2 regions of the Paenibacillus sp. FSL F4-0087 genome follow, and region 2 is predicted to be linked to the other one. Evidence: riboswitches for the same ligand, from Rfam matches in the RefSeq annotation. Region 2 holds a riboswitch; the other holds the start of a gene.
What was found. A riboswitch is a leader RNA that binds a small molecule or an ion and turns the genes downstream of it on or off. The one in region 2 is predicted to bind FMN.
Positions count from the first base shown of each region.

Region 1: another riboswitch for FMN. It lies ahead of ribD (bifunctional diaminohydroxyphosphoribosylaminopyrimidine deaminase/5-amino-6-(5-phosphoribosylamino)uracil reductase RibD); the one in region 2 lies ahead of MHB84_RS28600 (DMT family transporter).

Region 1 is NZ_JBBODJ010000001.1:5,120,528-5,136,939, reverse strand. Features, by position in the region: gene MHB84_RS23615 (bifunctional 3,4-dihydroxy-2-butanone-4-phosphate synthase/GTP cyclohydrolase II) at 1-985, opposite strand, end outside; gene ribE (riboflavin synthase) at 1,043-1,711, opposite strand; gene ribD (bifunctional diaminohydroxyphosphoribosylaminopyrimidine deaminase/5-amino-6-(5-phosphoribosylamino)uracil reductase RibD) at 1,752-2,855, opposite strand; FMN riboswitch at 3,215-3,378, opposite strand; gene MHB84_RS23600 (peptidylprolyl isomerase) at 3,525-3,956, opposite strand; gene lysA (diaminopimelate decarboxylase) at 4,178-5,509, opposite strand; gene MHB84_RS23590 (spore germination protein) at 5,612-7,222, opposite strand; gene MHB84_RS23585 (stage V sporulation protein AB) at 7,306-7,734, opposite strand; gene MHB84_RS23580 (stage V sporulation protein AA) at 7,715-8,371, opposite strand; gene MHB84_RS23575 (AraC family transcriptional regulator) at 9,017-9,922, opposite strand; gene MHB84_RS23570 (EamA family transporter) at 10,032-10,964, shown strand; gene sigF (RNA polymerase sporulation sigma factor SigF) at 11,053-11,808, opposite strand; gene spoIIAB (anti-sigma F factor) at 11,823-12,278, opposite strand; gene spoIIAA (anti-sigma F factor antagonist) at 12,275-12,628, opposite strand; gene MHB84_RS23550 (D-alanyl-D-alanine carboxypeptidase family protein) at 12,772-13,893, opposite strand; gene MHB84_RS23545 (purine-nucleoside phosphorylase) at 14,198-15,022, opposite strand; gene MHB84_RS23540 (tyrosine recombinase) at 15,202-16,092, opposite strand; gene MHB84_RS23535 (DUF4227 family protein) at 16,166-16,408, opposite strand.
Region 2 is NZ_JBBODJ010000001.1:6,288,946-6,305,357, reverse strand. Features, by position in the region: gene helD (RNA polymerase recycling motor HelD) at 1-2,272, shown strand, start outside; gene MHB84_RS28630 (glycoside hydrolase family 2 TIM barrel-domain containing protein) at 2,538-5,387, shown strand; gene MHB84_RS28625 (amino acid permease) at 5,715-7,061, shown strand; gene MHB84_RS28620 (YqcI/YcgG family protein) at 7,081-7,842, opposite strand; gene MHB84_RS28615 (LysE family transporter) at 7,926-8,552, opposite strand; gene MHB84_RS28610 (urea carboxylase-associated family protein) at 8,665-9,288, opposite strand; gene MHB84_RS28605 (amidase) at 9,401-10,906, opposite strand; gene MHB84_RS28600 (DMT family transporter) at 11,043-12,023, opposite strand; FMN riboswitch at 12,168-12,319, opposite strand; gene MHB84_RS28595 (DinB family protein) at 12,401-12,898, opposite strand; gene MHB84_RS28590 (CGNR zinc finger domain-containing protein) at 13,035-13,583, shown strand; gene MHB84_RS28585 (amidohydrolase family protein) at 13,805-15,172, shown strand; gene MHB84_RS28580 (amino acid permease) at 15,712-16,412, shown strand, end outside.

The sequences.
Region 1 (16,412 bases), 1.2 Mb from region 2:
ACCCAAGCTTCAGATTGGCATCCACGGTATCCAAACCTTCCTCTTGCAGTTTGTAGGCTTTGAGTTTGTTGATCAGTCCAATGCCTCGTCCTTCCTGTCTCATATAGAGCAGAACGCCATTGCCTTCGTCATGAATTTGTTTCAATGCTGCATCGAATTGTGGACCACAGTCGCATCGATGAGAATGGAATACATCCCCTGTGAGACATTCGGAGTGTACGCGAACCAATACAGGTTTCGATCCGTCAATTTCGCCTTTAACCAAAGCGACGTGCTCCTTGTTGTCCACCGCATTGGTGTAGGCCACCGCCTGGAATTCACCAAAGTCTGTTGGCATACGTACAGCTACTTCTCGTTTAACCAACTGCTCCTTCTCATTCCGGTACCGAATCATGTCCTGAATGCTGATCAGCTTCAGATCATGCTTGCGGGCGATCTCCTGCAGATCCGGAAGTCTGGCCATCGTGCCATCTTCCTTGATCACTTCACAGATTACACCTGCCGGATAGGAACCGCACATAATGGCGAGGTCTACAGCCGCTTCCGTATGTCCCGCGCGTCTTAGCACTCCGCCGTCTTTGGCGATGAGTGGGAACATATGGCCCGGCTTGCGGAAATCTCCGCTTTTCGCTTCGGGATTAATCAGCCCCTTGACTGTAATGGAGCGTTCATGAGCCGAGATGCCCGTTGTGGTATCTTTATGATCTACAGAGACGGTAAAGGCCGTCCCATGAAAGTCCGTATTTTGCTGGACCATAGGTTTCAGGTTGAGTTCATCGGCACGTTGCTGCGTAATGGGAACACACACCAGACCTCTGCCTTCGGTAATCATGAAATTGATGACTTCAGGTGTAGCCTTTTCCGCCAAAGCGATAAAGTCGCCTTCATTCTCCCGATCCTCATCATCCACCACAATAACTGGTTTACCCTGCATGAGATCGTAGATGGCTTCCTCAATAGAATTCAGAATGGATTTCTCTGACATAGGTCCCCCTCCAGTTTCTATTTCAATTTATATTTGTAGTTAATCAATTACGATTTGTTAAGCAAATCCGTGATTAGCGAGGAAATCCTCACTGATACTTCTCGGCTTACCCGCACCTGTCTCCTGATGTCCCTTTCCATAGTGCAGTAGATGATCCACATATTTGCCCAAAATATCACATTCAATATTGATGGTATCACCCGTCTTTTTCACATTTAATACGGTCTCACCAATGGTGTGTGGAATAATGGATACAGTGAATGCACTCTGTGAAGTATGCACAACGGTCAGACTAATTCCGTCCAGGGTTACAGACCCTTTGGGTATCAGATATTTGAACAGCTGCGTATCATCAGGTTTGATCTCGAAAACAATTGCATTCTGGTCACGTGTAATGCCTCCAATGACCCCAGTGCCATCGACATGGCCCTGAACGATATGCCCGCCAAAACGACCACCTGACAGCATGGCTCGCTCCAGATTAACTTTGCTCCCTGATTGCAATTGACTAAGATTGGTATTTCGATATGTCTCGGGCATTACATCGGCAGTAAATCCGCCACCCTCCAGGGTTGTCGCAGTTAAGCATACCCCGTTCACAGCTACACTATCGCCAATCTTCAAGTCGTTCATGATGGCGGAAGCTCCGATATTCAGGACCATCGCTTCGCCTTTCCGACCTATACGCCGGATCTGACCGACTTCTTCCACCAAACCGGTAAACATGCTACCGCCTCCTTTATTTATTTCGTAATCGTTAATTCATTTATTCAGGCCAAACCGGAATTCCGCCAATGCTAATATTATCTCCAACTTGCTCAATTTCCAGCTGATGCAATTGAATTGCCTGACTCATGCGCTCTACACCCTCGAAGCGGAAACTGCCTGGTGTTTCGTATCCTCCAACAATTTTCGGAGCAATGAACATGAGCAGTCGATCTACCAACCGTGCTTCCAGCATGGCGCCATTCAGAGTGCCCCCGCCTTCAAGCAGAATCGAACCAATTTCACGCTCACCAAGCTTGCTGAGTGCACTCAACAGATCAACACGTGGTCCTGGACCACAACGTATAATCTCCACCCCATAGGCTTCCAGCCGCTCAGCCGCTTCAGGGCTCGCCTCATCCGTTGTAAGCACCCAAGTTGGTGCAAGGCCATCCTTGACCATTTTGGCTCCTACAGGCAGACGCAGCTTGGAATCGACCACAATTCGTACCGGGCTGATCCCTTCCACTTGCAAGCGAGTCGTGAGTTCGGGATTGTCTGCAATGACCGTTTCCACACCAACCATAATCCCTTGATGGCGATGACGAAGCGCGTGAACAATCTCGCGAGCTGACTCGTTAGAGATCCATTTGCTGTCACCGCTACGCGTAGCGATTTTGCCATCCAGAGTAGAGGCCGTCTTCAAAGTTACAAAGGGGAGACCTGTTGTAATGTATTTGATGAATTTCTCGTTCATCCGTCTTCCGCGCTCACGCAGCACTCCAACTTCAACTTCGATCCCTTGTTGACGCAGCATGCTGATCCCTCTGCCGGAGACTTGCGGATTCGGATCTTCGCAGCATACGACGACACGTTTCACTTTCTCATGAATGAGACGTTCACTGCATGGTGGAGTCTTGCCATAATGGCTACAGGGTTCAAGCGTAACGTATACTGTACTGCCTTCAGCATCACTGCCCGCCATGTTCAGCGCATGAACCTCTGCATGACCCGTTCCCCGTTTGAGATGACTTCCGAGGCCCACGATACGTCCTTCTTTTACAACGACACAACCGACTACCGGATTGATTCCGGTCTGTCCTTGTGCCCGTTCTGCCATATCCAGTGCCAGCGCCATATAAAATTCATCATTAATCATTTCCAAGTCCGTTCACCCCACGGTTAAAATCTTAAGTTATAGACCTCCCTTCCAACAGAGAGGCATGTTCCATATCCAATAAAAAATCCCCGTCGAACAAACCGTTCGATGGGGATGATGAGAGACATGTGTCACCAGCAGTACTATTGATACATCGCCAACAACACATCGCCCAAAACTTCATTTCAGGCAAGTGAAAGCAGACACATACCTTAATGAACTTCAATTACAGGTAAAGAGCTTCTATGATGTGGCATATGTATGAAGATTTCCGGAAGTAACCGGATTTCTCCCTGCACAGGAAATGAATTCGTCAAAAACTGTACAGCAACACTCCTGCGGAATGCGGCCCCTAAAGACTGCACCCTCTCCTTCTCCCATCCAGACTATACTGTCGGTTCTGGAATTACACCAGATCAGCCATCTGCCACAGGCAGACGGGTCACGGACTTTGCATCAATGCTGGATAGATATCCTCACATACTGCATCACCGCCGGTAGGGAATTGCACCCTGCCCTGAAGGATTCGTTGCGTTATTAATTGGATGTTAGCACTTTAACGTCAAAAAATCAATTGTTTTTTGTTCCTTTTTGTCACATACTAACTTTTAATAAGCTTAAGTGTAAACAAAAACCGCTTCGCTAATTGCGAAACGGTTTACATACAGTTATTGATTAAGCTTCTACTACTTCAACAGTTTCCATTTTGTCGCGACCTTCGAAAGCGTCTACGAACTCCATACCTTTGGTTACTTTACCAAATACAGTATGTTGTCCATCCAAATGTGGTTGCGGTTGGTAGCAGATGTAGAACTGACTTCCGCCTGTGTTACGGCCTGCATGTGCCATAGCCAATGTTCCACGCTCATGTTTGTTCGGGTTGATTTCACAGTTGATTGTGTAACCTGGGCCGCCTGCACCGGAACCGTTAGGGCATCCGCCTTGAGCTACAAAGCCCGGAATAACACGGTGGAATACAAGACCGTTGTAGAAACCGGAGTTAGCCAGTTTCTCAAAGTTTGCTACTGTGTTTGGAGCTTCTTGATCGAACAAATCGATTACAACTTCTCCGCCGTTTGCCATTTTGATTTTCGCTTGTTTCGCCATATGTAAATGACTCCTTTCGTATTGACCATCGTTAATGGTGCCAGAACGCATGACCCTGGGCCAAGCTTTATAGCACTTTTCTTAGTGTACACCGAAAATGGATTGATCGCAAAATAATCAGCAAGATTTTTTCAAAATCCGGCCCTCAAGATGCAAAAGAAGACAAAAAAGAGTGTCCTTTTTTGTCTTCTTCATATAGAACTCCGCTATTTGAACTTAAATTAACGGGTAACTGGCTGTTTTGCAATACGCTCAGGTACCAGATCATTCTGGATGATGTCCTGATACGTCTCACGGCGTACGACAACATCCCCTTGACCGTCTTTGACAAATACAACTGCCGGACGACGAATCCGGTTATAGTTGCTTGCCATGGAGTAGTTGTAAGCACCGGTGCAAGCTACTGCGAGCAGATCGCCGCTTTGCACTTTGGGCAGGTCCAAATCCCAGATCAGCATATCACCGCTCTCACAACATTTACCAGCAACAGATACCGTTTCCTGAGCTGCCTCATTTGCACGGTTTGCCAATACAGCTTCATATTTGGACTCATACAGAGCTGGACGTGGATTGTCTGTCATTCCACCATCCACAGCTACGTATTTACGAACCCCTGGAATATCTTTGCTTGTTCCAACCGTGTAGAGTGTTGTTCCGGCTTCACCTACGATGCTGCGGCCTGGTTCAACCCAGATCTCAGGCACGGCATAGCCGATTTGAGCAAAATGATTTTTTACCGCATCCGTGATCGCTTTCACGTATTGTGAAACTTCAAGCGGTGTATCTCCATCAATATAGCGGATACCGAAGCCACCACCCAGATTAACCACTTTGAATGCCACGTTAAGACGCTCATACACAGCTGCTGCAAACTCAGCAACGCGTTGAACTGCCATTTGGAAACCTTCAACTTCGAAAATTTGTGATCCGATGTGTGAATGCACACCGAGTAAAACTAAGTTCGACTGTTTGGAAGCCAATTCAATGGCTTCAAATGCGGTTCCGTTTCCGATATCGAATCCAAATTTGGAATCCGTTTGTCCTGTCGAAATATATTCATGCGTATGCGCTTCAACACCAGGCGTCACACGCAGCAAAATGTTAACTTTGCGATTTTTGTCTGCGGCTACAGCTTGCAACAAATGCAGTTCATTGAAGTTATCTACAACGAAGCAGCCAATTTCTGCATCAAGCGCCATTTCGATCTCTTCCAATGTTTTGTTGTTGCCGTGGAAGTGAATACGCTCTGCCGGGAAACCGGCTTGTAGTGCCGTGAACAATTCACCATCGGATACTACATCTAAGGAAAGTCCTTCTTCCGCAGCAAGGGCACACATGGCCATTACGCAGAATGCTTTACTTGCATAAGCAACTTGGAAACCCAGGCCTGAAGCACGGAACGCTTCCATGTACTCTCTGCAACGCTCACGAACTAATTGCTCGTCCACAACATACAGGGGAGTTCCAAATTGTTCTTTCATGACGGTAGTATCGACTCCGCCAATTTCCAGATGTCCCTGTGCATTTATTTTACTTGTACCATGTAAATACATATCTGCATTCCTCACTTTTTATATACTGGAACAGCTGTTATTCCAATGATTTTACACCAGTATATCAAATTAGTGAATGAGAAGAATGGATTTTTCGGCAGATCATTTGTGTTTTTTACTTTTTTGCAATTCCCCGTCCGGATCACTGTCCATTTTGGTATTGTCACGCGTTTTGTTGATCGAAGGACGTTTTTTATTCTCCAACAGTGGCAAACGAAATAAAAAGTTACCCAAAGCCTTTGCATTAAACGGTATGAATGGCCAGAGATACGAAGAGTTGTAGGAGCGATGCAAGGTGAGCGCCACAATAATGAACGTCGTCCCGACAACGAAGCCGGGAACCTTGAATATCGCCACAGCAACGAGCAAAAACAACCTGACCAACCGATTCGCCAAACCAAGCTCATAACTGGGTGTTGCAAACATACCAATGGCGGCAATCGCCATGTAAAGTACAACTTCATTCACAAAATAACCTGTTTTCACGGCGATATCTCCGACCAAAATGGCCGCAATCAAACCCATGGCCGAAGCGAGTGGCGTCGGGGTATGAACTGCTGCCATCCGCAATAAATCCACCCCGAATTCAATAAGCAGGAACTGCAGAATCAGCGGAAGCTGTGCATTCTCGTGAGGGCCGATGAACTCCATTCCTGCTGGCTTAATGGCAGGGTCAATAACCATCAGCAACCACAACGGCAACAGGAAAAGTGAAATCAGAATACCTCCAAATCGTACCCAACGCAGATAGGTTCCCATAAAGGCGGTCTGTCTGTTCTCTTCCGCATGCTCACATAGGTCAAAAAAGGTCGTGGGCAGAATCATCACACTGGGTGAAGTATCTACAAATACAACCACCCGTCCGTCCATCAGATGGGAAGCTGTCACATCCGGTCGTTCCGAATACCGAACCAACGGATACGGGTGCCAACCCTTGTTAATAATCGCTTCTTCAAGCTGCTTATCGGCAGCAGGGATACCGTCGATATTTACTCGTTTGATTTTTTCACGAACGGAATCTACCTGAACCTTGTCCACGATATCATCAATATACACAACACAGACATCCGTTTGCGATCTGCGTCCGACCTGCATAATTTCAAACTTTAATCCAGGGTCCCGTATTCTTCGGCGTACTAACGCCACGTTGGTCAGAAGTGTCTCTGTAAACCCGTCTCTAGAACCACGGACCACTCTCTCCAGCGAAGGTTCCTCTGGTGAGCGTACCGGATAGCTGCGGGTATCCATAACAATAACGGAACGATCCCCTTCGACGAACATGGCACTCATGCCTGTGAGGACCTTGTTAATGACAGCACTCATTTTCTCCACTCGCTCAACTTGAATATGAGGAATGTAGCATTCGAAATACGACTTCAGTGCATGTCCAGACACTTGCTCCGGTGTAAGATACGTTAATCTTTTTAACACTTCGAGCAAAATTTCATCCTTCGCAAATCCAGTCAGCAGCAGTAATCCAACGTGTTTGCCGCCCAAGACCATTTCCCTCATATTCACATCAAAGGACTCCCCAAGTCCCAACACTTGTTGAAGCGTATATCTGTTATCACTCATGCGAGGGGAAATATCGTCGTTTTCCTGCCAATATTCTACTGATTCCTCGATACTGTCAGACATTTCATTTTGCTTCTTTTTTTCGTAAGCCTTCTTTTCTTCTTCCTCCTGAATCTCATAAGGAGATTTATGCATCATCTCTTCGGATGTTGCTTCGCTGGAGTTATGCCCGTCGTTGTCTGATCTTACGTCCATTTCCCATCCTCCTTAGGCCAAACGTTTCAACGCTGGTATACAAAAAAGTCAAACAGGGAGCCTGTCATCTTCCCCAAAATCATGGCAAGCAGCAATCCAAATAGATACGATTTCATGCCCAGTCGTTTCGCCAGCACTGGCAGTACATTCAACACTTCTGTGAGTGCCGCAGCAAGCAGACCGATGAACACACCGCAAAACAGTCCGATGATCGGGCTCAGCAACACCGCTCCATGCACCTTCCAGTGCCAAAAATCCGCAACGGTACCGAGCAGCGAACCTCCGATCAAGGCCCCTTCATACCAATGGGTTTTGTCATAGGTTCGCGTAAGCTGAGCTAGTCTTGGGATCATATCAAGCACGAGAATAAGCGCAATCACACCACTTCCGACCGCGATCCCCCCCGCAATACCCAGCACAATGCTGATTGCTCCGTTAAGAACGCTCATCCGCATTCATCTCCCTGCGTTCCTCTTCATGCATACGTTCGGTTTCTTCAATCACCACATACTTGTCTACATTTTGCTGATATAGGAACATTTCCACCTCCAAAGGGGTAGGTTCTTCATTCCACTTTTTCTTGAATAAATGATTAAAGAACACGGCCATGCCAAATCCTATCCCGATTGAATACGCCACCTGAAACAGATACGGATGCTCATCCCGGCGGCCTGTAATCATCTCTACAATTCGAATCTGAACTTCCTGCATGTTTACGTCAGCATGAAAATTCATAATGGTCAACGCTGATCCAAAGAAAAGCAGCAGCCACACCAGGATAAACAGGGATTTGGAAGGTTTGCCACTTCCCGCAACTACCTCAACAAGCGTATGACCCGATCCGATCAATTCAACGGTGACATCTGGTAAGGCCCGACGGATCTGAGGGATGATCTGCAATATATCAATGAGGATCAGATTGCCATCCTCCGGTCCGGGGCGCAGCAATTCAAGTTCAAGCAGCCTTCCTTCCTTTTCTTCGGGAGAGGTGAGTAAGTGAGCTACATCTCCAAGCTTTACACTTCGGCCCCTTTGGATACGAATACGGCTGCGCAATCGAACATAGACCGTTGGAGTGGGTGTCAGGGACATCCGGAACACTCCTTTACTGCGTAATTTAGGTTAGTATTTGAAGAATGTGCAAATTTATTACATTCTGGTTGGAAAAAGGTTTTGTAGACACTGAGGGCGCTTCGGGATGGATCGGCCATCGGTCGCTGTTGCTCTCAGGTTAGTAAGAGAACTACACGCAGGCACTCCAGCTGCAGACCAACCTTCCGATCGCTGTTGTCTCCAAATTTTCTTGATTGATTTCTACTAGTGTAGAAATTCGGAGACAAAGGCGAACGCTTCGCTTCTTCAGGTTTAATCTGCCGCCTGCGTTGCTTGTGTGTATCCTTAGACGAACCCTCACGCTTCGCTCCTTTGTCCGATTCCATCCCTCCGCTGCATGGGTCCCTTTTTTCCAAAGGACTGAAATAAATATGCTGGAAGGCTGTAGTAAGAGAAATAATAGATGGTGAATTTAGACTTTATTTTTTCACAATCCTTTTGTTAAACAAACAAAAAAAAGCCGCTATTATAGCGACTTACTGAGAAGAGAAGATTTTATAAGATCTTATGAATTGTCTGGTAAGAAACTTGGGGGATCAGGTATCTTTGGGGAAATAACGCATGTACAAAAACAATAGCCATGATTATCAGCAGCGCGGATAACAATACCTTCATTTTCACTGCTCAATAACCCTCCTTATTCCTCAACTCCATTTCTCTTCTGAACTTTAACGGGGTGATTTGCATGATTTTGCGAAACTGATTAATAAAATAGCTTGTGCTATTAAATCCAACTTCATAAGCAATTTCGGTTATACTGCGTTCCTGGAGTTGCAACAGCTCCACGCTCTTTTGGATGCGATAATCGATTACATACTGCATAGGGGTTGTCTTCAGCATTTGCTTGAAATAACGGCAGGTTTCCGAGCGACTTAACTGACCCGCCCTCGCAATATCCTCCAATTTGATTGGTTCAGCGGAGTGCAGGTGAATCCATTCAACCATGTCCTTCATTCGCCTGCTTCTAATGATTTCGGATGGATCATATTCCAGCGCGTATCCGCTTGTAATCAGATGTTTCCATATCGTTAAAAGGCTTGAAGCCACATTCATTTCGTAAAATGGAGCCTGCTCATCCAGGTCCTTTTTAACATGCCGAATGGCGTTCAGGACTTGGGCTCCCCAGGGAACTTCCCTTTTGATATGAAGATAAGGTAAATTGGTTGCTGAGATATAAGGATGAACGTACTTCAAATATAACTCGGATGGTACAACAAATTGCGGAGAGACATTTAGACAAAGATAAATACAATTATCCTTCTCCCCCCGTTCTTCCGCCATGTGCATACAACCACTGTTGATAAACAGCCCGTCGCCTTGTGGCACAACGATCTTTTGATCATTTACATAAAAAAGAGCTTCGCCCTGGACAACCAAAACAAACTGCAATTCATCATGCCAGTGCAAAGGAATATGCCCGTGAACATTGCGTACAATTGTGGTTTCATAACACGCAACAGGCAGAGTAACTGTACGATGCTCCGTTAGTTCCCTCCCGTTTTGATCAATCCTGAATTCTACTTTAAGCATATTTTCTCATCTCAATATAATGATATTTATCTGTGCGATATTGATATTATTATAGCCTATTACGTTTTAATATAGCACTATTCTTATATTTAAGGTGAGGACGTTATTCATGAAAATATCTATTCAAAGATCCAGAAAATCAGGCCTCTTCTTCGTTCTTACAGGAGCGATATGCTGGGGCATTGGTGGAACGGTTTCACAAAAACTGTTTCAACAATACGGAATCGAAGTCAACTGGTTTGTAACGGTACGACTGCTGATTGCGGGTATACTGCTGCTGACGGTTCAATCCTTTACTACAAGGCGCTCGCAAATTTTCGATATGTGGAAGCAGAAAAAAACAGCCTTGCAGCTAATCACTTTCGGATTATTCGGGATGCTCGCTGTTCAATATACGTACATGGCGTCTATTCAACATGGCAACTCCGCAGTGGCGACATTACTTCAATATCTGTCACCAGTCATGATCATGGTCTATATGATCTGGAGAAAACAGGCTACTCTGACCAGAAAGGATGTTATATCAGCGATTCTGGCTCTGAGCGGGTGTTTTCTTCTACTGACTAATGGTTCTCTCTCCCAATTGTCTGTGCCTTTACCCGCAGTTTTGTGGGGATTGTTATCCGGAGTTGCCGCTGCCTTCTATACCATCTACGCCGTGAAACTGATTGAAAAGTTTGATTCACTCGTCGTAGTCGGCTGGGCAATGATTATCGGAGGGGCTGCACTAAGTCTCATCCACCCACCATGGAAAATGGACTTTGCCAGCTTGCGTTTGGAAACCTACGGATATTTGGCCTTTACCATTATTTTAGGGACAATGATTGCATTCTGGTTCTATATCGAAAGTTTAAAAAGCCTGACAGCCAAAGAAACAAGTTTAATGGGAAGTGCGGAGCCTCTTGCCGCCGTTGGCACCACTGTTATTTGGTTACATGAGCCTTTTGGTTTATTTCAATGGCTGGGAACCGCATGTATCATTGGATTGATATTATTGTTGCAGTCGAATCGTCCCAAACCCATCCAGGCTAACGACAAATAACCTTCTTCGCATATTAACGCGCGATAGAAGGTTGTTAGTTGTCGTATATTGGTGTTTTAACACCAATATTTTTGCCTGCAATCCAAAATCACTGTGCGATCTGGTCGCGGATGGATTGAAGTATTTTTTTCTCCAGCCGCGACACCTGCACCTGGGATATACCCAGCCTACTGGCGACCTCGGACTGGGTCTGATCGCGGTAATACCGGAGGTATACAATCAGCCGTTCCCGTTCACTGAGACCGCCAATTGCTTCGTTTAGCGCCAGTTTGTCAAACCACCGTTCCTGAGACTCGTCGGCAATCTGGTCCATTAATGTAATCGGATCGCCGTCATTCTCAAAAACCGTCTCATGTATAGAGGTAGGCGGTTTGTTCGCTTCCTGCGCAAAAACAACTTCCTCCGGGGTTACCCCCAGCTCTTCAGCCACTTCCTTGATCGTGGGCAGACGGTCCAGGTTTTTGGACAACTCATCCCTTTTCTTGCGGACTTTATTCGCCATCTCCTTCAATGAACGACTGACCTTAAGGGTGCCGTCGTCCCGCAGGAAGCGCTGAATTTCTCCGATAATCATCGGGACAGCATAGGTGGAGAATTTTACATCATAACTGAGATCGAATTTATCCACCGATTTGAGCAGCCCGATACAACCAATCTGGAACAGATCTTCCGGCTCATATCCCCTGTTCATAAAACGTTGTACGACGGACCAGACGAGTCTGATGTTGCAGTTCACCAGCGTATCCCGTGCGACATGGTCACCCGACTGACTGAGCGCAATCAGCCGTTTGACCTCGGCATCGTCCAAATAGGTCTGTGAAGACTGTTTCACTTCAGCATCCATAAGACCATCAACCCCTAATTATACAATGCTTTCTTGGATTCAATCCTTTTCTTCATCTTGATGGAGGTGCCTCTGCCGGGCTCACTGCTGACTTCGAATTCATCCATGAAGTTTTCCATAATGGTGAAGCCCATGCCCGAGCGCTCAAGTTCGGGTTTGGACGTATACAACGGCTGTTTGGCCAGTTCAAGATCTTCGATGCCTTCACCGCGGTCTTCCACAATGATGGTGATCATGTCATCGCGAATCTCGGCTTGAATGGACACGACACCTTCCGGATTGTTGTTATAACCGTGGATGATGCTGTTCGTTACGGCTTCCGAAATGACTGTCTTCAGATCGCTAAGCTCGTCCATCGTAGGATCAAGCTGGGAGATGAAGGCAGCAACCGTCACCCGTGCGAACGATTCGTTCTCCGACTTGGCCGCGAATTGCAGATTCATGAAATTTGTCCCCGTTCCTTCATTCATGAGACGACCTCCAGACCCGAGAGAGCAGTTCCCTCATTTTCGTAAATCGGCATAATCTTGAACAAACCCGACATTTCCAGCAAACGATACACTGGCGGATTGACATCACAGACAACCATCTTGCCGCCTTTATTCTTAATGAGCTTGTATCTTCCCAAAATGACACCCAGACCCGAACTGTCCATAAATTGCAGATCTTTCAGGCTGAGTACCAGATGCTCGCATTGTCTGCGCTGGATGGCTTCATCCATCTGCATCCGTACCATGTCAGCTGTATGGTGATCCAGCTCCCCGGATAATCGCACAATCAGAATCCCGCGGTGATGTTCCATTTCCACATGCAAGTTCACGTTTGCTCACTCTCCTCCCTGTCTTGAACAAGGATTTCTACGTTCCCGAAGGCTTTTCCTGCCCCCCGACAAAACTAGAAGAAAACCCCTATTTAACTACAAAATATGTTCAAAGGATGTACGCAACCTGCATAAATCGCCGTTTAATCGAACAGATTGGAGGTTGTGCGTTTGAACAGCTTCCACCAGCCAGCCTTGTCCACATCCTGCGGAGCCTGAATGTCGAATTCCTTGATAACTTCATTGCCCTGGTAGACGACTAGTTTACCTACACTCTGACCTGCTTTGACCGGAGCTTTTACTTCTTTGGCCATCAGCAATTCATGACGGATCTCATCCGATTTTGCACCTTTACGCATCAGCACACTATAATTTTGTGTTGCATTCAGCGGCACTTCAGCAACTTCACCTTTTTCAATTTTCAGACTGCCCAGCAGGTCCCCTGACTTGTACAGAGGTTTCATCGTGTATTGCCCAAAAGCATAGTCAAACATCGAGGACACTTCGCTGTTGCGTGTTTTGGTATTGGGTTCGCCCAGCACCACGGAAACGACACGCAGACCATCCTTCATCGCTGTAGCCGAGAGACAAAACTTGGCTTCGGAAGTATATCCTGTTTTCAACCCATCCGCACCGGAGTAGAAACGAACTAACTTGTTCGTATTCACCAGCCAGAATGGCTTCTCGCTATCTTTACGAAGGTAGTCCTGATATGCACCAGTATATTTCGTAATTCCGGGATGCTTCAGCAGTTCACGGCTCATGACCGCAATGTCATGCGCGGAAGAATAATGATTATCTACCGGAAGGCCGTTACAGTTGGCAAAATGAGTATCCTTCATGCCGAGCTCCTTTGCCCGTTCATTCATCAGTTGTACAAAGGCTTCCTCTGAGCCAGCAATTTTCTCAGCCATTGCTACAGAAGCATCATTACCAGAGGCCATAGCAATCCCTTTTAACATATCGTCGACCGACATCTCTTCCCCAGGTTCCAGAAAAATCTGTGATCCACCCATGGATGCAGCATATTCACTCGTTCTCACTTTATCCGTCAGCTTCAACTTGCCAGAATCGACCGCTTCAATGGTGAGCAGCATGGTCATAATCTTCGTAATGCTCGCCGGAGGCAGCTGATCATGACTGTTTTTCTCAAAAATGACCGTGCCCGTATCTGCATCCATCAAAATGGCGGAGCGTGCCGACGGGGCCAAATCTGTTCCCCCCGCTGCTTTGGGAGTTTCTTCAGCCAGCGCGGTTGATGCCATCAGGGACAGCAGGATACAAAGGGTCATGAACGATGCCATTATTCGTTTCTTCACTAAGGTTACCTCCTCAAATGACTTGCTTACTGCATGTTCCATGCATGCATGTACTGCTAATCATTGTCGGCCCGATTGAAGTAAATTATTCCATGTAAAGAATGATTTCCCGAACTTTTTATGTAATCCATGTGAAACACCAAAAAACGAGCCTGAACTACTGGATGAGTGAACAGCCGTTAAGGAAATAAAAAAGGCAACCTGCCCCAATGAATCACATTAGGGTAGATCGCCTTTTCTTAATGGTCAGTTACATTTGTGGAATAACAGCCAGCACAAGGGCCAGGAACGATTCACGAACACGTTCTGTCGTCTCCATAACCTCATCATGCGACAACGGCTGGTCCAGAATGCCGGCAGCCATGTTGCTGATACAAGAAATACCGAGCACTTCCAGGCCGGCGTGGCGTGCTACGATAACCTCAGAAACGGTAGACATGCCAACAGCATCCGCACCCAACGTACGCAGCATCACGATCTCAGCTGGTGTCTCGTAGTTTGGACCAAGCATTCCTGCGTATACCCCTTCACGTACATCAAAACCTTGTGACGCGGCCGTATCCTTCGCGAGCGCACGCAGACGGCGGCTGTACGCTTCGGACAGATCTGGGAAACGCACACCCAGCGCGGAGTCATTCGGTCCGATTAATGGATTCTTGCCTGTGAGATTCAGATGATCCGAGATCAGCATCAGGTCACCAGCCTCATAAGAGGTATTCACTCCACCTGCAGCGTTCGTTACGAGCAAGGAAGTTACACCCAGTTCTTTCATAACACGCACCGGGAAGGCAGTAAGTTCCGGGCCATATCCTTCGTACATGTGGAAACGACCTTTCATCATGACGACCGGACGGCCTTTGATGGTTCCTACCAGCAATTCACCTTCATGTCCCTCTACTGTGGACACCGGAAAATGCGGAATATCCTGATAGGCGATGCTGACGCCATCTTCAATCAATTCTGCTAAAATGCCAAGTCCTGAACCTAAAATCAAACCGACTTCCGGTTTAATGGAACTTTTGCTTTGGATGTAAGATGCCGCTTCCAAAATCATCTGTTGGTTTAATGCTGTCATAAGATGTTCCCCCTTGAGTTGAAACGATCCGTCTGTATCCGCAAATGGCATCAATCAAAACTACACGCTGAAATGATGCATTCGCTTATGTATAACGGCGTTTAAATGTGTTCAATTTATTTTATCCTAAATCAGACTATTGTTCCGCTTTTTTTTGCAGATTTATATCCAAGTAGAAACTATTTTGCCCGCGGATGATGAGATTCATAAATCTCTTTCATCGTTTTGCGGCCATGATGTCCATATTGTTGCCCAGGCTGCTCCACATGACCGAGCATGTCCTGCACCGCGCGGGTATCTGCCCCACTGGCAATCAGGTGAGCGGCAAAGGAATGACGCAGCGTATGTGGTGTAATTTCACCCGAGATTCCCGCATCCATCGCTGCTTTTTTGAGCAGCTTCCAGAAGCCCTGCCGGGTTAATCTTCTACCGGATACGTTGACAAAGAGAGCCTGCTCGTCCGTATCATTTTTAATTAGCAGGTTGCGGTACTCGTTCACATAAACACTTGCCCACTCTGCTGCAGGCGCACCTATTGGCAAAATTCGTTCTTTACCGGCACCTCCACAGCGGATAAAGCGCATGCCTGGCTGTACGTCCCGCACATCCAGTGCAATCAGTTCAGATACACGAATGCCTGTCGCATACAATAGCTCCAGCATGGCCCGGTCACGCACCCCTTGCGGTGAACGGGTATCGGGGGATGCGAGCAGCAATTCGATCTCTTGGATGGTTAACACCTGCGGTGGTGTCTTGTCTGCTTTTGGAGCCTCCACATCAAACGTAGGGTCCTGTAATATGTCACCACGCCGCATCAAAAAATGAAAATAGGAGCGCAGGGATACGACGCTGCGGGCAATGGTTGCATTCGCACGTCCTGCCTGTTTCTGCTGACCTACAAACAGGATAACATGCGTCCGGCGCACCTGCTCCGCTTCCCGGATACCGTATTCTTTATCCGCAAATTCGATGAACTTGTCCACGTCCCGAAGATACGATTCCAGCGTGCTGCTCGACATCCCTTTATCCTCTTCCAAGTATAAGGCATAGGCGTGTATCGTCTGCTTCATGCACAACGCTCCTCATCTGACAGGACTGCCACACGGGCAACCTGCTTCCGTATTTGCATCCCTGGCTGTCCAGCTACTCTCCGTACCAATAAAATAAACGGAGACGCTCTGCCATTGTAGGACGTCCTTCCCCGTTACTTGGCCAAACCGTTTCCTGAAATACTTTAACCGCATTTCCTGTTGGCATCTGATATTGGTCCACAGGTGAGATCCATCCGTTGAACAAATCCAGGACATGATAGAACAGATAAACTAATGCAGCAAAAAATACGATAAATCGAATAAAACGGAGTCCTCTCCGCAGCGATATAATCATGGGT
Region 2 (16,412 bases):
CAGCACCCACGAAGATTTCGAAGAGACTTTCTATACCATTAACCAGCAGTCCGCGGTATTGGCCGAGCGGGAACGGGGTCACATGCGGTTGGCACAGCAATGGAATAACATGAAGCGTTTGCTCCCGTCCCCTTATTTTGGCCGCATCGACTTTCAGGAGAAAGGTCTGGCCCTCCCCGATCAGATCTATATCGGCGTATCTTCTTTTGTCGACGAAGACGGATTGAGCTTTCTGATCTATGATTGGCGTACACCGATCGCGAGCATGTACTACGACTCTTCCCCTGGCGTAGCGTCCTATGTGACACCGATCGGGCGAATCGATGGCACAATGGAGCTGAAACGGCAATTTCAGATCCATAACGGAGAAATCCGCAATATGTTTGATGCAAACGAAACGATTGGAGACCAATTGTTGCAGCAAGTGCTCGGCAAAGGTGCAGATTCACAAATGAAAAGTATCGTGGCAACCATCCAGAAGGAACAAAACGCCATTATCCGTAATGACACAAGCCGAATGCTAATCGTACAAGGAGCAGCTGGTAGCGGTAAAACTTCCGCAGCTTTACAGCGGGTGGCGTACTTATTATACAAACACCGCCAGACGATTAGTGCTGATCAGATCGTCCTTTTCTCACCGAACCCGATGTTTGGCAGTTATATTTCCACTGTCCTTCCGGAGCTCGGCGAAGATAATATGCAGCAGACCACTTTTCAACAATTTCTCGACTATTGGCTTGGCTCTTCGTTACGTCCGGAGGATGTCTTTGATCAGATTGAATATGTACTAACCTCGCATGGAGCTCCGGGCTATGAGGCGCGGCTTCAGGGGATTGAATATAAAGCCTCCGATGCTTTTCTGCAAGCCTTGCAGAACTATGGGAACTGGCTGGGGCAGGAAGGCATGCGATTCAACAGCATTCGGTTTCGAAATCGTGATTTGATTACTGCGGAGCAAATGAGAGCCAAATTTTACGGCTATGATCGTTCCCTGCACTTGCTAAATCGTGTTGTACTCTTACAGGAATGGCTGCTGAAAGAGTTGGCTTCGCTGGAACGCAAAGAACGTGAAGAATCGTGGGTACAAGAAGAATTGAATTATCTGGACAATGATCAGTATGCGGATATTTTCGAAGTGTTGCATAAAGATAAGGAAGTATTTGATATCGCGGAACAGTACGCCCAAATTCGCGAGAAAATAAGCAACAAGCGTCGGGAAGATGAAGGCGATTTTGATTTTGCCCAGAAGGAAGAGGAGCTGCTCGGCTGCAAGATCGTGAAAGAACGTTTTAACCCACTAAGAAAAGGTATCAAGAAATTCTCGTTTGTTGATATCAAAGGTATATATGGCGATTTGTTTGTTGACGAAGCCGCTTATCGGGAGAAAACGAATGCTACGTTTATCCCCACGCTATGGCCTGAGATATGCAGTCAAACCAAGGAAAGCCTGCTCCAGAACGCGTTGTTCCATGAGGATGCGACTCCCTATTTGTATGTAAAAGAAATGATTGAAGGTGTTCGGACAAACACGGAAATTAAATATGTCTTTGTTGATGAAGGTCAGGATTATTCAACATTTCAATATGAATATCTCAAAAAGCTGTTTCCCCGAGCTCGTATGACCGTGCTCGGCGATTTCGGGCAAGCGATCTTCACACAGGCTACTAATTTAGCCGCAGCTGATTCACCACTAGTCCGTCTCTACGGTGAAGCCGAAACAAGTCTTTTCTCCCTAGTACGCAGTTATCGCTCTACGAAGGAGATCGTTGAATTTACAAGAGCGATGCTTCCAGAAGGAGATGAAATTGTACCCTTTGAAAGAAAAGGCCTAAAGCCCCTGCTGACGAGAAGCAACGACAGAGAGAAGCTGGATGCACAAATGGTGGCAGATATCGCGTCGCTAAGAGCCGAGGGATTTGATTCCATCGCTATTATTACGAAGACCGCCGCCGAAAGCCATAAGGCCTATGAATCGTTACAGATTCAAGGAGGCGAAGCGTTGCAGCTCGTTACGAAGGAAACGTTCAATTTCGAAAAAGGTATAATGGTCATCCCTGTGTACCTTGCCAAAGGTGTTGAGTTTGATGCAGTCTTGGTCTATGATGCTTCGTCTGGAGCTTATGGTCGCGACAATGAACGGAAACTGCTTTATACGGCGTGTACGCGAGCTATGCATCGGCTTCATCTGTACATGACGGGCGATTGGTCACCTTTCATACAGGCCTTGCCAGCAGATTTGTATGAGGAATCAGAAGTTTATACAGCGGAGTAAACATGCTCGCATTGTCTGATATCTAGCAGCGTATGAGAATTGAACTACTTAAATAAGTAACACTAGTCGCCTTTTAGGCGACTTTTTTTTGGATTTCTAAGTCATTATAGAGACGAACCTGTCAGCGATAACCTTTGGATTATTTCCATATTGTTATACTCAGCATAAATTTTATTATATGGGTGGACTAAGATTACAGTTATATAATAGAAATACGTAACCAGAAGAATAGATTGCATACATAAAGTATAGAGGAGCTAAGATCATGTTAACCAAAATGAACGTGCAGGGAAGCTGGGAGCTTCAACTGGATGAACATAAACAAGGCGTACAAGGTCCATTTCACGATACCATAACGCTGCCGAACACGACTTCTCATGCGCGCAAAGGAAGAAAGAATGATGTGGCTCACATCGGGTCTTTGACTGATGAATATTCATATGAAGGATGGGTGTGGCTGAAAAGGGAGATTGAAATACCTACAACGCTTGCTGGCAAGAAATGCAGTTTGTATCTGGAACGCACGCGCATAACCAAGTTATGGGTCGATGGTGAAGAAGTTGGAGCGCAGGATAGTCTTAACACCCCTCATGTGTATATCTTGCCGGAAGGGCTATCAGAGGGAGAACACACCCTCACCATTCGGGTCGATAATACGGACTATCCGACGAAAGGCGGTCATCTTACATCCGTTGATACTCAGACCAACTGGAACGGAATTACCGGGAAGCTGGAGCTTCATTTTTACCACGACGTGCACTTGGGTGAGGTACAGATCTATCCCAATGCTACAGAGCGAACATTCAGAATTACAAGTACATTGTCCAAATCGATACCAGGTACTGTATTGTCCGTTACTGCGCAAACCTTCAAGCCACTCTTAAAAGAGACTTATGGATATGTGGCATCAGACAGAGATCATGTGGTGAATGAGCAAACCTATCCATGTAGGCAGGACGAAGTTAATGTGCTCTACAAGATGGGAGACGACGCATTGCTCTGGAGTGATTCTGACCCACATCTGTATGTGCTGACCCTTACTCTGATGGGTGAACATGGCGATGTGCTGGATACAACTGAAATCATAACAGGACTGCGAGATTTTGAAGCGAATGGAGATGCTTTTACCATCAACGGTCGAAAGACCCTTCTTCGTGGAAAACATGATGGTCTAATCTTCCCGCTTACAGGTTACGCGCCAACCGATGTGGATGAATGGCTGCGAATCCTGAGCATTTCCAAATCATATGGTATAAATCATTATCGTTTCCATACCTGTTGTCCACCTGAAGCAGCGTTCACCGCTGCAGATATGCTTGGCATCTATATGGAGCCTGAATTGCCATTTTGGGGAACAATCACGGATGAACTTGACCCACAGCATAATCAGGCTGAACAGGACTATCTCATTCGAGAAGGCTTTGCCATGCTCAAGGCGTATGGGAATCATCCTTCTTTTGTAATGATGTCACTCGGTAATGAACTTTGGGGCAGTAAAGAAAGACTGAATGCCATTATCAAAGCGTATAGAGCATTTGATCCACGCCCTCTGTACACCCAGGGTTCAAACAATTTTCAGTTCACTCCGCTGATTCTAGAGGAAGAAGATTTTTACTGTGGCGTACGTTTTTCCAAAGATAGACTTTTCCGCGGCTCTTATGCCATGTGTGATGCACCGTTGGGTCATGTTCAAACCGACGTGCCTGGTACTCTGAAGGACTACGACGACATGATTTTGCCCGTTGGAACAGTTTCAGAGAATGAGAGAATTCAAGCAGAAGAATCTGAAATTCAAATTCAATATGGCACGGAAGCCAAGACCGTGAAAGCCGCTTCTGTTGAACAACAACTCATTCCACATCTACCCGTCATCTCCCATGAGATTGGACAATATGCCATGTATCCCAATTATGAAGAGATCGAGAAGTATACCGGATCGCTGAAGGCAAAAAACTTCGAGGTGTTTCGGGAACGATTGCAATCCAAAGGAATGGGACATCTGGCTGAACCCTTTTTCAAAAGCTCTGGCAAACTTGCAGTAGCCTGCTATAAGGAGGAGCTTGAGGCGGCATTTCGATCCAATCATCTGGCAGGATTTCAATTGCTCGATCTTCAGGACTTTAGTGGACAGGGGACAGCACTGGTAGGTATTTTGGATGCCTTCATGGATTCGAAAGGGCTGGTTACTCCCGAGGAGTGGAGAACGTATTGCTCCGATGCAGTGCTTCTGGCCCGATTCGAGAAATTTAACTACAATTCGGGTGTAGATTTTAATGCCCACATTCAATTAAGGTACTACCGAACAGATTCATTGAGGGGTCATACTGTGGAGTGGGAAATGCGTGATTCGGATCAGCGAATTGCACAAGGAAAAGACGAGATTTCCTTTGTCTCTGGAGAAACTTGGTTTGAGATTAGCCAAATTAAGTTCAAGCTGCCTGATGTGAAAAAGATGACGCCGATCACTCTATCCCTGCATATTCCAGGTACCGATATTCGGAAACAATATGACCTATGGATATACCCTGATCATGATGTGACAGCTATTGAACATGACTATATTTATAAGGAATTGTCCAATGAAGTCATTAATTTACTGGAAAAAGGCGAGAGTGTGCTGTTACTCCCAACACTCGAGGATAACGATAATTCAGTTGAAGGCACATATTGTACCGATTTCTGGTGTTATCCGATGTTCCGATCCATTTCGGAAAGCATGAACAAGCAAGTTCCCATCGGCACACTTGGACTTCTAATTAATAACGCACACCCAGCATTGAAGCACTTCCCAAGTGAGGTGTATTCCACTTATCCTTGGTGGCATATCGTTATGAATTCACGGTCTATTATTTTGGATAAGGTCGCAGAAAATGTTCAGCCTTTCGTTCAAACCATCGATAATTTTGAACGTAATCATAAGCTGGGGCTGCTGTTTGAATGCCAGGTTGGAAAAGGTAAGCTGCTTGTTGGGGCACTAAATTATGATAAATTGATTAATCAGACAGAAGGGCGCCAGTTACTTTACAGCCTTGCACAATATGTAAAAAGTGAGGACTTCCAACCGGAAGCCAAGATAGAGCTGGATGAGCTTCAACAGTTGTTAGGCAAGAAATAGAACCTGAATAGCAGGTTCTTAGTGACAAAAACATCCACCGATCAGATCCGCCATACTAAACGAGAGTTTGTTCTCAGAAACTAACAAGAAACCCTTCAAACTGTTTTTTTTACAGTTCGAAGGGTTTTCATTAATTATAGACGCTTAAAAGTGTCACTACTGTTTTACTCCCAAAAGCATCGACGTAATCAACAGTAACATAGTTAGTTAACAAGAAAATTATTATGTAAACTTAGTAAAAAGTCAGTTTTATTTCTTTTTACCTTAATGACATAAAACCTCCATCATATGTAAACCGTAATGGGGTACGCATGAAGGAGGATACATATGAAAAGCCATGTGCATCAAAAAGAAGAAGAGAAACTGAGCTGGATTAGTCTTTCCTTATTTGGAGCAGGATGTACGCTAGGGACCGGATTTTTCCTCGGAACAAGTCTGGCTATTCATTGGTCCGGTTTATCCGTGCTTGTACTTTTGGTGCTGGCTGCTGCGGGGACCTATTTTGTATTTGGAGCATTGGCTCAGATGACGGCAGAAGATCCGAAAGAAGGGGCTTTTCGAACATATGCCGGGGAAGCGTTCGGCCCATGGGCCGGTTTCGGAAGCGGATGGATGTATTGGTCTTCCGAAATGCTGATCATGGGCAGTTCATTAACGGCGCTCGGATTATTCTCTCAATTTTGGTTTCCTAAGTTTCCATTGTGGGTGTTTGTGGCAGTATACGCATGCATTGGATTGTTCATCGCCGCATTGGGAGCCAAAGGGCTAACTCAAACAGAAAATGTGCTCGCCGTAATCAAGTTAGCTGCAACGGTTGCTTTTATCGCGATTGCAGCTGCGGCTTGTCTTGGCTGGTTAGATGTGAAGATTACACCGCAGAAAATAACGAATGAATGGTTCCCTCACAAAATAAAAGGCGTGTGGACTGGGTTTATTTATGCCTTTTTTGCCTTTGCCGGGATTGAGGTCATGGGTTTAATGGCAGCCAAGCTGAAAGAACCTAAGGACGCTGTGAAGTCAGGCAGAGTGATGTTGTTAACCGTCAGTACGCTGTATGTTGTGGCGATTGCCTTGATCCTGCTACTGGTCCCCGCTGCTAAGTTAACACCAGACGAGAGTCCTCTCGTCAAAGCAATGTCATCGATTGGATTTACGGTTGTGGTTCATATTCTCAATGGGATTTTAATAATCGCAGGATTCTCCACGATGGTCGCTTCAATCTATGCGATTACGTCCATGTTGGTTAAACTGGGTGAGGACGGAGATGCACCGAAGATGTTTACGAAGACTTGGGGAAAAAAGAACATGCCCCTATATTCATTAGGATGCACTGCGGCTGGATTAATCCTTTCTACTCTCCTGGCATTATGGATGCCTAAGAGCCTATTTGAATATGTAACAACCGCAGGTAGCTTGGTATTAATGTATACCTGGCTTCTGATTTGCATCACGTATATCAAGAAAATGAAGCCAACAAGTTGGAATCGCATCAAAGTGTGGATCGCCATGGTCCTTATACTTGCAGCAGTAGCTGGCACGGCTATGGAAAAAGCCAGCAGAAGAGGTCTGCTGGCAAGTATAGGTCTTGTTGTATTGATAGCCTTGATTACTTACATTGTAAACAAAGTACGAAAACCGCAATCTTCGCCATCTACTGAGCCATCAAAGCCTTGAATGGGTGGACTGGTATCAGCTATTTCGTCAATTTGCTAATGGCTTGCTTCATGCGCAAAAAAGGACATTTGGAAGGGGTCTGCTCGTCATCGGGCAGGAAGTATTGTTTCCATTCCAGATTATCCTGCTCCCCATACCACATGAGCGAAGGATGAGCCGGAACGGCATCATAGGCTGCCAAACGCTTACGAATCAAGGTTTTCATTTTCCGGCCAAGAGGTGTGTTGTCATTAATGGATTCAAACACCCACCTTGGTTGAAAAGCAAACATAAGATAAGGGAAGTGCCTACTGGCTCTAAGCTCGTGCGCGGGAGTGGCACAGAAACAAAAGTAAGGCTCCCCGCCAAAGCAAAATTCCCATGTGGCTTCATGCGGATCAGTTGAAATATGTTCAGGCCAGGAGGCAGTATCGAGTGAACTTACCCGGTTAAGCATCTCCCAGAACAAGGACTGATACTGCTCCACCGTTGTGTTGTTTCTCAAATCATCCGGTGTCTCGCAAATGACAACCAAAGAAGCGTAATGTCCCGTATCCCGGGAAACGGGTCCATATTGACTAAGTAATTCCGCCATGTCTTCAGCAGAAGCTTGTGTACGCGGATCCCTGGTGAATCCGTATCTCAAATGTCCTGAGAGAAAACCCATCCTTCCGGGAACACAAGGATACGTATTACCCTCATCTGCAATCATATTGGAAAATTTTGAATAAGCGTTCTGCTGCCATTCGGGCAGACCTTTGAATGATGCATTTATTTCATCGGCACTGTACAGCTCTGCCATGGATTCCCCAACTCCATTCCACATGATACCGTTAACGTATTAATGCGGATGGCGTTGGGTGACTGTCCAGTGTAGTTTTTATGTCAGAAAAAGATAGATCGTACAGCTTCAAAACCGAAGTACAGGCCAAATCCGATCAGACAGATCCCCGAGATAATGGAGATCCAGCGCAAAACGGTTTCGTTGCTGCGTTTATGAAATCGACTAGCCATGCCAGCCATGATGACATCCCAGACAAGGATGCCTATGAAAATACCAGAACTGTATATTAGCAGATGAGCGGTGTCAGTATGCTTCACGGTTGTAGCAAGAATAGAGCCGTAAATACCGAGCCAAAATAAAATATTCAGCGGATTGGACAGGGCCATGAGAAAGCCAGAAACAAAAGATTTCCCAACCCTCGCTTCTGCTGTAGAAGAGGCCTGAATGCCATCTTTTAACTTAGATAGTGTTTCCACACCGGTATACACCAGAATAAAGCTGCCAAATGACCAAAGAAACGAGCGCATGAACGGCGTGTCCAGAAAATGAGCAACTCCAAAGTAGATCAGAAGCATGTACACCAAATCGGCAAACATGGCTCCCAGTCCCAGAATCCAGGCATGCATAAATCCGTGGCGGGCTCCGCGATCCAACTGAGCGGCATTAATCGGACCAATTGGAGCTGATAGTGAGATTCCCAGAATAATATAACTAAACAGTACAGACATATACGCGTTCACTCCTTAACGGGTTCGACGAATTGTACCGGTAAGTCACACACATATGGGTACAAGTCATCGTATTCCCGTCTGGAGCAAATTAGAACAAGCTGTTCGTCGCTTAATCTAATAAGGACTCTACATCCAGCTGAATAGCTGTACAATGATATCCGTTGCATGAGCTTTCTTCACATGGGCAGGCGGATAAACCGACAACCAGATCGGTCAATGCCTCCATCTCCACATAATCACCAGCACGCGAATCAGGAGCTACGACATCAATCTTGCCCAGATCATCTACAACCGATTTCATAAACAGATTAAATGGATAATGCTGATCCGGTGGCAAAATCCCGAACGGTTCAAGAGCCTGATTTAGGTTATGATAGCAGCTGGCATGATCTTTTTTGTCATATAATACTTCATACATTTCCGGACGACAGGCGGAGTTGAAGAAATCATGAACACCAACCGTGTCGCGAACGATCTTAAGCAATGGTTGATATTGATTGGAATACACGGATTGTCCTGGTTTGATCCGGTAGGAGCGCAAAACGTCCATCGTTACACCTGGATCTAGTCGATTATTGGCATTTTGAGCATCATATGCAACAAAATCAACGACCTGCTGCCCCTCCAAATCGGTCACCCGAATTAATGAACCTTTATTTACCTTAACGGCATAACCCGTTTTGGCCGGGATACGAACAGACTGCTTATGGCGTTCCGTTGTATTCATATTCATTCGTCACATTCCTCCGCTGTTTTTGCTTTCAGTATGCGGAGCTGACATGGCTTTCATGCACTTTGGCAAACATACGGCTCACATTGAAAATGATGTAGGTTGTATTCTGTTTTTATACTGGAAACAGTGGATTACCCTTCATGCCGACCCATAGTTCGGATGTTTCCAGCTGACCAGCCAGATGAAGCAACCAGTCTTCACGGCCTTTCGTTGCCATAATCTGTACACCCATCGGCAGGCCTTCAGGAGTCAGATGCACAGGAACACTCATGGCTGGTTGACCCGTCAGATTCGCGAGCTGAGTGAACGGAGTGTAGGTAAGACTTGGCTCAAACATCTCATAAATCAGCTGCTGCTGCTGGATCTTGTCCAAATCGCTAATACGCATCAGATGCTGAATCTGTTCATCATGAGGTGTCAATTCGCCGATTTTGGGTGCTGGAAAAGCATTGACAGGTGTGACATAAAAATCATAGCGTTCAAACAATGTGGACATCTGAGCTGCGGCAACATCCCATTCGGCCAGACTATGTACGAATTCGGCAGCGGATACTTTTTTGCCGGCTTCAGCCAGCACCCAGGACTCGATCTCCATATCAGCAGAGGTTAATGCTCTGCCCATAGAACGTTCCATCGATGAGATCATCGCCGCCATTTCGCCGCTGTTCATCATGTAATAGTTCTCCATCAATTTGACTCCATTAACCGGACTCAGCTTTTCTTCAACCTCATGACCTTGTTCTTCCAGCCAGCGGACGAGCTTGTATACAGATTCTTTGGCTTCCGCGCTGACAGGTGTCCCCACAGGCGAATCCGTAGTATACGCAATTTTCAGTTTGCGTTGATGAGGATAGTTCATATCAGCCAAGTAGCTGCCCGGAAAGAGGGGAGCATGGAACGCAGCTTCGGGTTGAATCACTTGCAATGTATCAAGCAAAGCAGCGCTGTCGCGAACTGAACGAGACAATGCAAAATCAATCGAAGCACCCTGCCATTGACGGCCAACACCCGGTCCAACAGGTGTCCGCCCACGTGTAGGCTTGAGTCCGAACAGGCCGCTGAATGAAGCAGGGATTCGGATGGAACCGCCACCGTCACTGGCTCCCGCAAGGGGTACAATACCCGAGGCTACTGCGGCAGCGGCGCCTCCACTTGAACCGCCTGGCGAGTGATTCGTATTCCATGGATTTCGACTTGGTCCGTGAAGACGGGGCTCGGTAATATTTTTCAGGCCAAATTCCGGTGTATTGGTATGTCCAATGATAATGAAGCCTGCATCGCGCAAATGGGAAACGAAATTAGAATTCCGCTGCGCGCGATGCTCACTGAGAAGAAGAGAACCCGAGGTGAGAATTTCACCTTCCAGGGATTGAGAGATATCTTTCAATAACAAGGGCACGCCGGCAAAGGGCTGCTCTCCCGGACGAACTATACTCGCTTCCTGACGTGCACGTGTTTCATATGTACGAATGACTGCATTAAGCTGCGGGTTCACTTCTTCGAGGCGTGCATACGCCGCTTCCAGCAATTCGACAGGGGATATCTCCCGTGCGCGAACCAGTTCAGCCAAACCTATGGCATCGTAAGATGTATATGAAAATGATGAAGATGAAGACATGATGATCGTTCCTCTCTAAATTGACTTAATCTACTATTCCATAAGTCATCGTACCACCGGAATAGCGAAAAGACAAAAGGCACTGAACATCTCAAAGGATGTCCAGTGCCTTAATTGATTTGCTTTTATATAAAATTCAATTCGTACGAAGTTTTGGTGCACCGTCAGCCGGAGTCGCTGATCGTTCTTGCTGTTTGGAGATGGCGAATAGGGCAATCCAGATGAGGATGAAGCCCACCAGTTGCTCCCATGTAATTAATGTACGGAATGCAATCCAGTTTACCAGTACACCGGCCATCGGGAAGCTCAGTTCTGCAAGCGTTGCGACTGAGGCCTTGGTGGAAGAGAGCCCTTTGTAATATAAGAGAAGACTCAGTAAGCCTGGCAGTAAAGCCTGGCCCAGAATATTAAGTGCTACAGCCGCCTGTTCACCTGTAGCGGAAGGGAATGTCCAGGCAGCACCTTCGTTCCACGTCATAAAGATCAGTAGCGGCAAGGCTACGACAAAGCGCAGAGAGGTGACCGTTTCATAACGGGTTTGCCCCAGCATCAGCCGCCCCATAACCGTTGAACCGCCCCACAACGCAGCTGCACCCAGTGATAACAGGCTGCCTGCATGAACCCAATTGTCCCAGTTGCCAAGGGGAAGGGTAAATCCGAAAGTGAGCAGGTATGTTCCTGCAAGTGCAATGATAAACAGTCCACCGAAGCGGCGAGGCAATGTTTCTTTCAGCAGCAGCTTAGCCAGAACAATCGCAAATAGCGGCTGCATCTTTTGCAGTAACAAAACAGTGTTGGGATCGTTATGCGTAAGTGCCAGAGTGAACAATACCGTGGCGAGAGCAGATCCTCCCCAGGAGATAAATATCACGGCTATCCAGTGGCGTGCACGCAGGTTTTTCAAATCGGCCCGGAACTTCCACAAGACGGGAATTGCCACAAGGCTGACAATAATATGTTCCACCAGTACAATCTGAGTGGAGGTCATCGTTTTGAGCAAAATAATACGGAACAGTGGATCTACACCCCAAAGGGCGGCGCCGAGCACGACGAGCCAGAATCCGGTATTACTTCGTTCCTTGTGGTAAACTGTTGATGCAGATTGGGTCTTTTCCATATTCAGGACTCCTTCGTCAGAACACGGAATCTTCAGTTGGCAAAATCGACAAAAGCCCCCGTTTTGGTATACACCAAATAAACGGGGGCTCAATCATTAACATGTCGTACGAAAATAAGCCTTTCCGTAACGGCATGTCAATGTGTTGATCTTCTCTCATCCGGACTGTACCGTCGGCCTTGGAGTCACACCAAGTCAGTCGCTGAATCCCTACATCGGGTCAAACAGCGAGTCGCGGGCTGGTTCCGAAGAACATCACCGCCGGTTGGGAATTGCACCCTACCCCGAAGATCCTATTCAATTATATTGTGTTGAACAAGCTGTAACATTAATAAGTCCATCTTATTCCTGTAAGCGCTAGCAGTTCAAGTGTTTTTTTAGAATATGATATTCCAGCTTCCCTGTTGTCTGCGTAATAATACAATCTGCCCTGCATGATACGCATCGTGTAGTACCCAGCGAGCTAGTTCATGTGCCCATTTTTCATCCGTATCCATGTACGGAGCTTCAAGATCGGATTCTTCTAATGAAGAGAGCTGATCACGAAGCTGTCCGGCTAATTGTGTTGTGTTTTGCATAAGTGCACTCCAGCCAGTGGTATCGGAAGGGTCGCCGGGATCTCCAAAGGTGGATTCATTGTTTTCGGCAGGTGTACCGGAGGGTGTTTTGCCCTGAATACGACTCAACAAGCGATGATTATAGTAATACATATGGTTAACCAACTGCCAGATGCTTAATCCACCGGATGATGGAACCCAGGCTGCCTGTTCAGCAGTCAGTCCTTCGAGTGCCTTGGATAAAGGCACAATCCAGTTACATTGATCCCAGGTATCATCTTTCTGAATGAGCAATAGTTCTGTTGCTGTTGTAGTCATTGATTTTTCCTCCCTAAAATGAATTCATGGTAACTAGCTAAAGTGCTTAAATGTGGTTACAATTAATATAACCCAAACACGAATAATTGTAACTATCTTTTTAATTTTAGATGGTTACAATTTAGCGGAGGTACGTATGGATAGACTATGGACTGATTTTGTAAACAGTGATTACCATGACTGGCGTGGTGGAAATCGCTCAGAGGACAGGCTTGGCAAAGCCGAATGGCAGCAGGCATTCCTCAAACAATGGCAACTGAATGCATCTGTACCTGCTTCTTCTGAAGAAGAGGGAGTTTTGAGAAACTTCAGAAATGAATTGCAGGCTATTGCAACTGGTTTATCTGACGGAAATGCATTATCAAACAAAGACCAGGAATGGCTTAACGGCATAATGGAGGAAGGTCAAGTCATAAGAAGACTGAACGCTGGAGATGAGGGACTGAATCTTTCACTTATTCCTGTAGGAACTCAATGGCAGCAGGTCATGGCAGAGGTCGCAGCCGATTTTGCCATCACTGTAGTTGAAGGGGATGGGGGAAGAATTCGTATCTGTGACAATACGGATTGTCGTTGGATTTTCTATGACGATACACGTAGTAGAACCCAGAAATATTGTGATGACAAGATGTGTGGTAATCTGATGAAGGTTAGAAGGTTTCGGGCAAAACAGAAGAAGGATTAGCAGCAAGAGTAGGGTATATGCAAGGAAAGTGTGATTTATTGTACTTTGCAACAGACAGGAAATATTCAATAAGATTTGTATAAAACCAAAATTGAATCTTACTATCCACTTCTATATAATGGTTATATACTTAAAATATTTCAGCTAGTCATTTCATCAGAGATTAACATCCAGGATTCAAGCGTATATCCAACAAAAAATAATGATTGGAGATGTGTCTTGTGGGGACAAGTTATCTACTGAAAAATGGTTGTGTATTGTCTATGGATTCGTCGGTGGGTCAGTATAAACGGGCGGACGTTCTCATTGAGGATTCTCTTATTACTGCTATCCAGCCCGATCTGAGTTGTATTGAAGCGGAAGTGATAGATGCATCGGAGATGATCATACTCCCTGGACTTGTAGATACGCACCGGCATGTATGGGAGTCACTTGTAAAAACAGCGGGAACCAACTGGTCACTGCCGGTCTATCTGCAGAATCTCTACTATGGAGCGATGGGAAGTAAACTCCGGCCACAAGACAGCTATATCGCCAATTTGCTGGGTTCATTGGAAGCGCTTAATGCAGGAGTGACCACGGTGCTTGACTGGAGTATGCCTTATTCCCCGGAGCACACGGATGAACTGATTCGCGGACTTCAGGATGCGGGTATTCGGTCGGTTTTCGCTTATGGTGTACCAGGTGAGACGCCCTACTGGAACAGAGAAAGCAAGCTGACGTATTCGAATGATGTGAGAAGAGTTAAGGAACAGTATTTTTCTTCACGGGATCAGCTGCTCACGTTCGGTCTTGCTATTCGAGGTCCGGAGTTTAGCCATTGGGATACCACGGTGAAGGAAATTCAGCTTGCCCAAGAGCTGGATGCGATATGTTCAATGCATGTTGGCTTTGGAAGCTGGGGGTCTGTAGATCGTTCGATAAGTAAAATGTATGAGGCTGGTTTACTGAGCCCAGGTCTGAACGTCGTACACGGAAATACAATGGATACGGATGAATATAAAATGTTGGCCGATAGCGGCGCATCACTGTCCGTCACACCGGAAGTAGAGATGATGATGGGGCACGGGTATCCGGCAACGGGGTACTTCCTTGAAAATGGTGGAACCCCAACGCTCGGAGTCGATGTTGTAACATCAACAGGTGGGGATATGTTCTCCCAGATGAAATTTGCGCTTCAAGCTGAACGTTCCCGTGAAAATGAACAACTTTTGCTCCATGGTGAAATGCCTGGTGAGCTTAATCTGCAATCCAGTCAAGTGCTGAGATTTGCAACTTCTGCTGGAGCGAAGGCTCTGGGACTTGAGCGGAAGGTTGGCACACTTACGCCAGGTAAAGAAGCCGATCTGATTATGATCCGAACCACCGACCTTAACTTGTTCCCGGTGCATGATCCGGTTGGAGCCGTCGTTCAATTTGCCAACCCATCCAATGTGGATACTGTGTTTGTAGCAGGTCGTCCGGTGAAGCGCGGAGGCAAGCTGCTGCATGTCGATCTGAACGAGGTCCGGCGGAAGGCTTTGGACAGCAAGGAATATCTGCTATCTCAATATCGGATGTCGGATGCAGAACGAATTGTATTTTCATAAGTTAGACAATCCATGTGAGTGAAAGTTGATTCTCTTCTGGAATGAAAAGAGAGAGTTTTCATCTGGCTTATACATTTAATAGCATTACAAGTGAGGGGCCGCATAAGGGTATGCGGCTCTTTAGCGTACCTGATTATCGTGCAAGATGACAGGTGGAGCAAGGAATAAACCACAAAAAGAGGCGAAAAGGCACTGTATTGGCATGGTTGCATGTAACAACGAGTTTATAATGTTTTGTTGAAGAAAAAAGCTGTTAAAAAACTGCGCATAATATAAATTATACGCAGTTTTGTTTTAAAACGATTTTCATATTCACCCCTGCCCAACAGATCATGATAATTTTCGTCTGGAATGGACAGAATATACCATCATCCCAAAATAAATTTAACAAAGCAACGCGACGAAGTGTAGAAATCGATAGATTTTTGTAGTTGGTCAGTAAGATAGAACAAAGGGATTTTTCATAGAACAGATGAACCAAACAAATATTTGAAGTATAGAGACACAATCATCATTTTCAATACGAGAGGAAACTGTGTATGAACCAAAACCAGAATCGATCTTCCCTGTTTAGAAAAAAGCCGATTGCCACCGGAGATAACGAAAGCAACATGTTGAAGAGGGTGCTTGGCCCATTGGATCTGATGACTCTTGGGGTAGGTGCGATTATCGGTACGGGTATCTTTGTACTCACAGGCGTTGCTGCCGCAAAATATGCAGGTCCCGGTTTGGTACTGTCTTTTCTGCTGGCAGGTATTATCTGCGCCTTCGCTGCTTTGTGTTACTCGGAGTTTGCATCCAGTGTGCCTGCTTCAGGAAGTGCGTATACATATAGCTATACCGCTTTTGGCGAAGTCATTGCCTGGATTCTCGGATGGGATCTTATTCTGGAGTATGGATTTGCGAGTGCCGCTGTTGCTAGCGGTTGGTCTGGATATTTTCAAACGTTATTGTCCGGATTCGGGTTGCAATTACCCCATGCGCTCACCAGTGCATTTAGTCCTGAAAAGGGAACCTATTTTGATATCACCGCAGCAGCGATCACGTTAATCATTACGTTCCTGCTCACCCGTGGGGTGAAAGAGGCTGCTCGTGCCAACGGAATTATGGTAGCGATTAAAATTATCGTAGTTCTGATCTTCATCGGTGTGGGTGTGTTCTATGTGCAGCCGGATAACTGGCAACCATTCCTTCCATTTGGTATCTCCGGGGTAACCGCAGGGGCGGCAACGGTATTTTT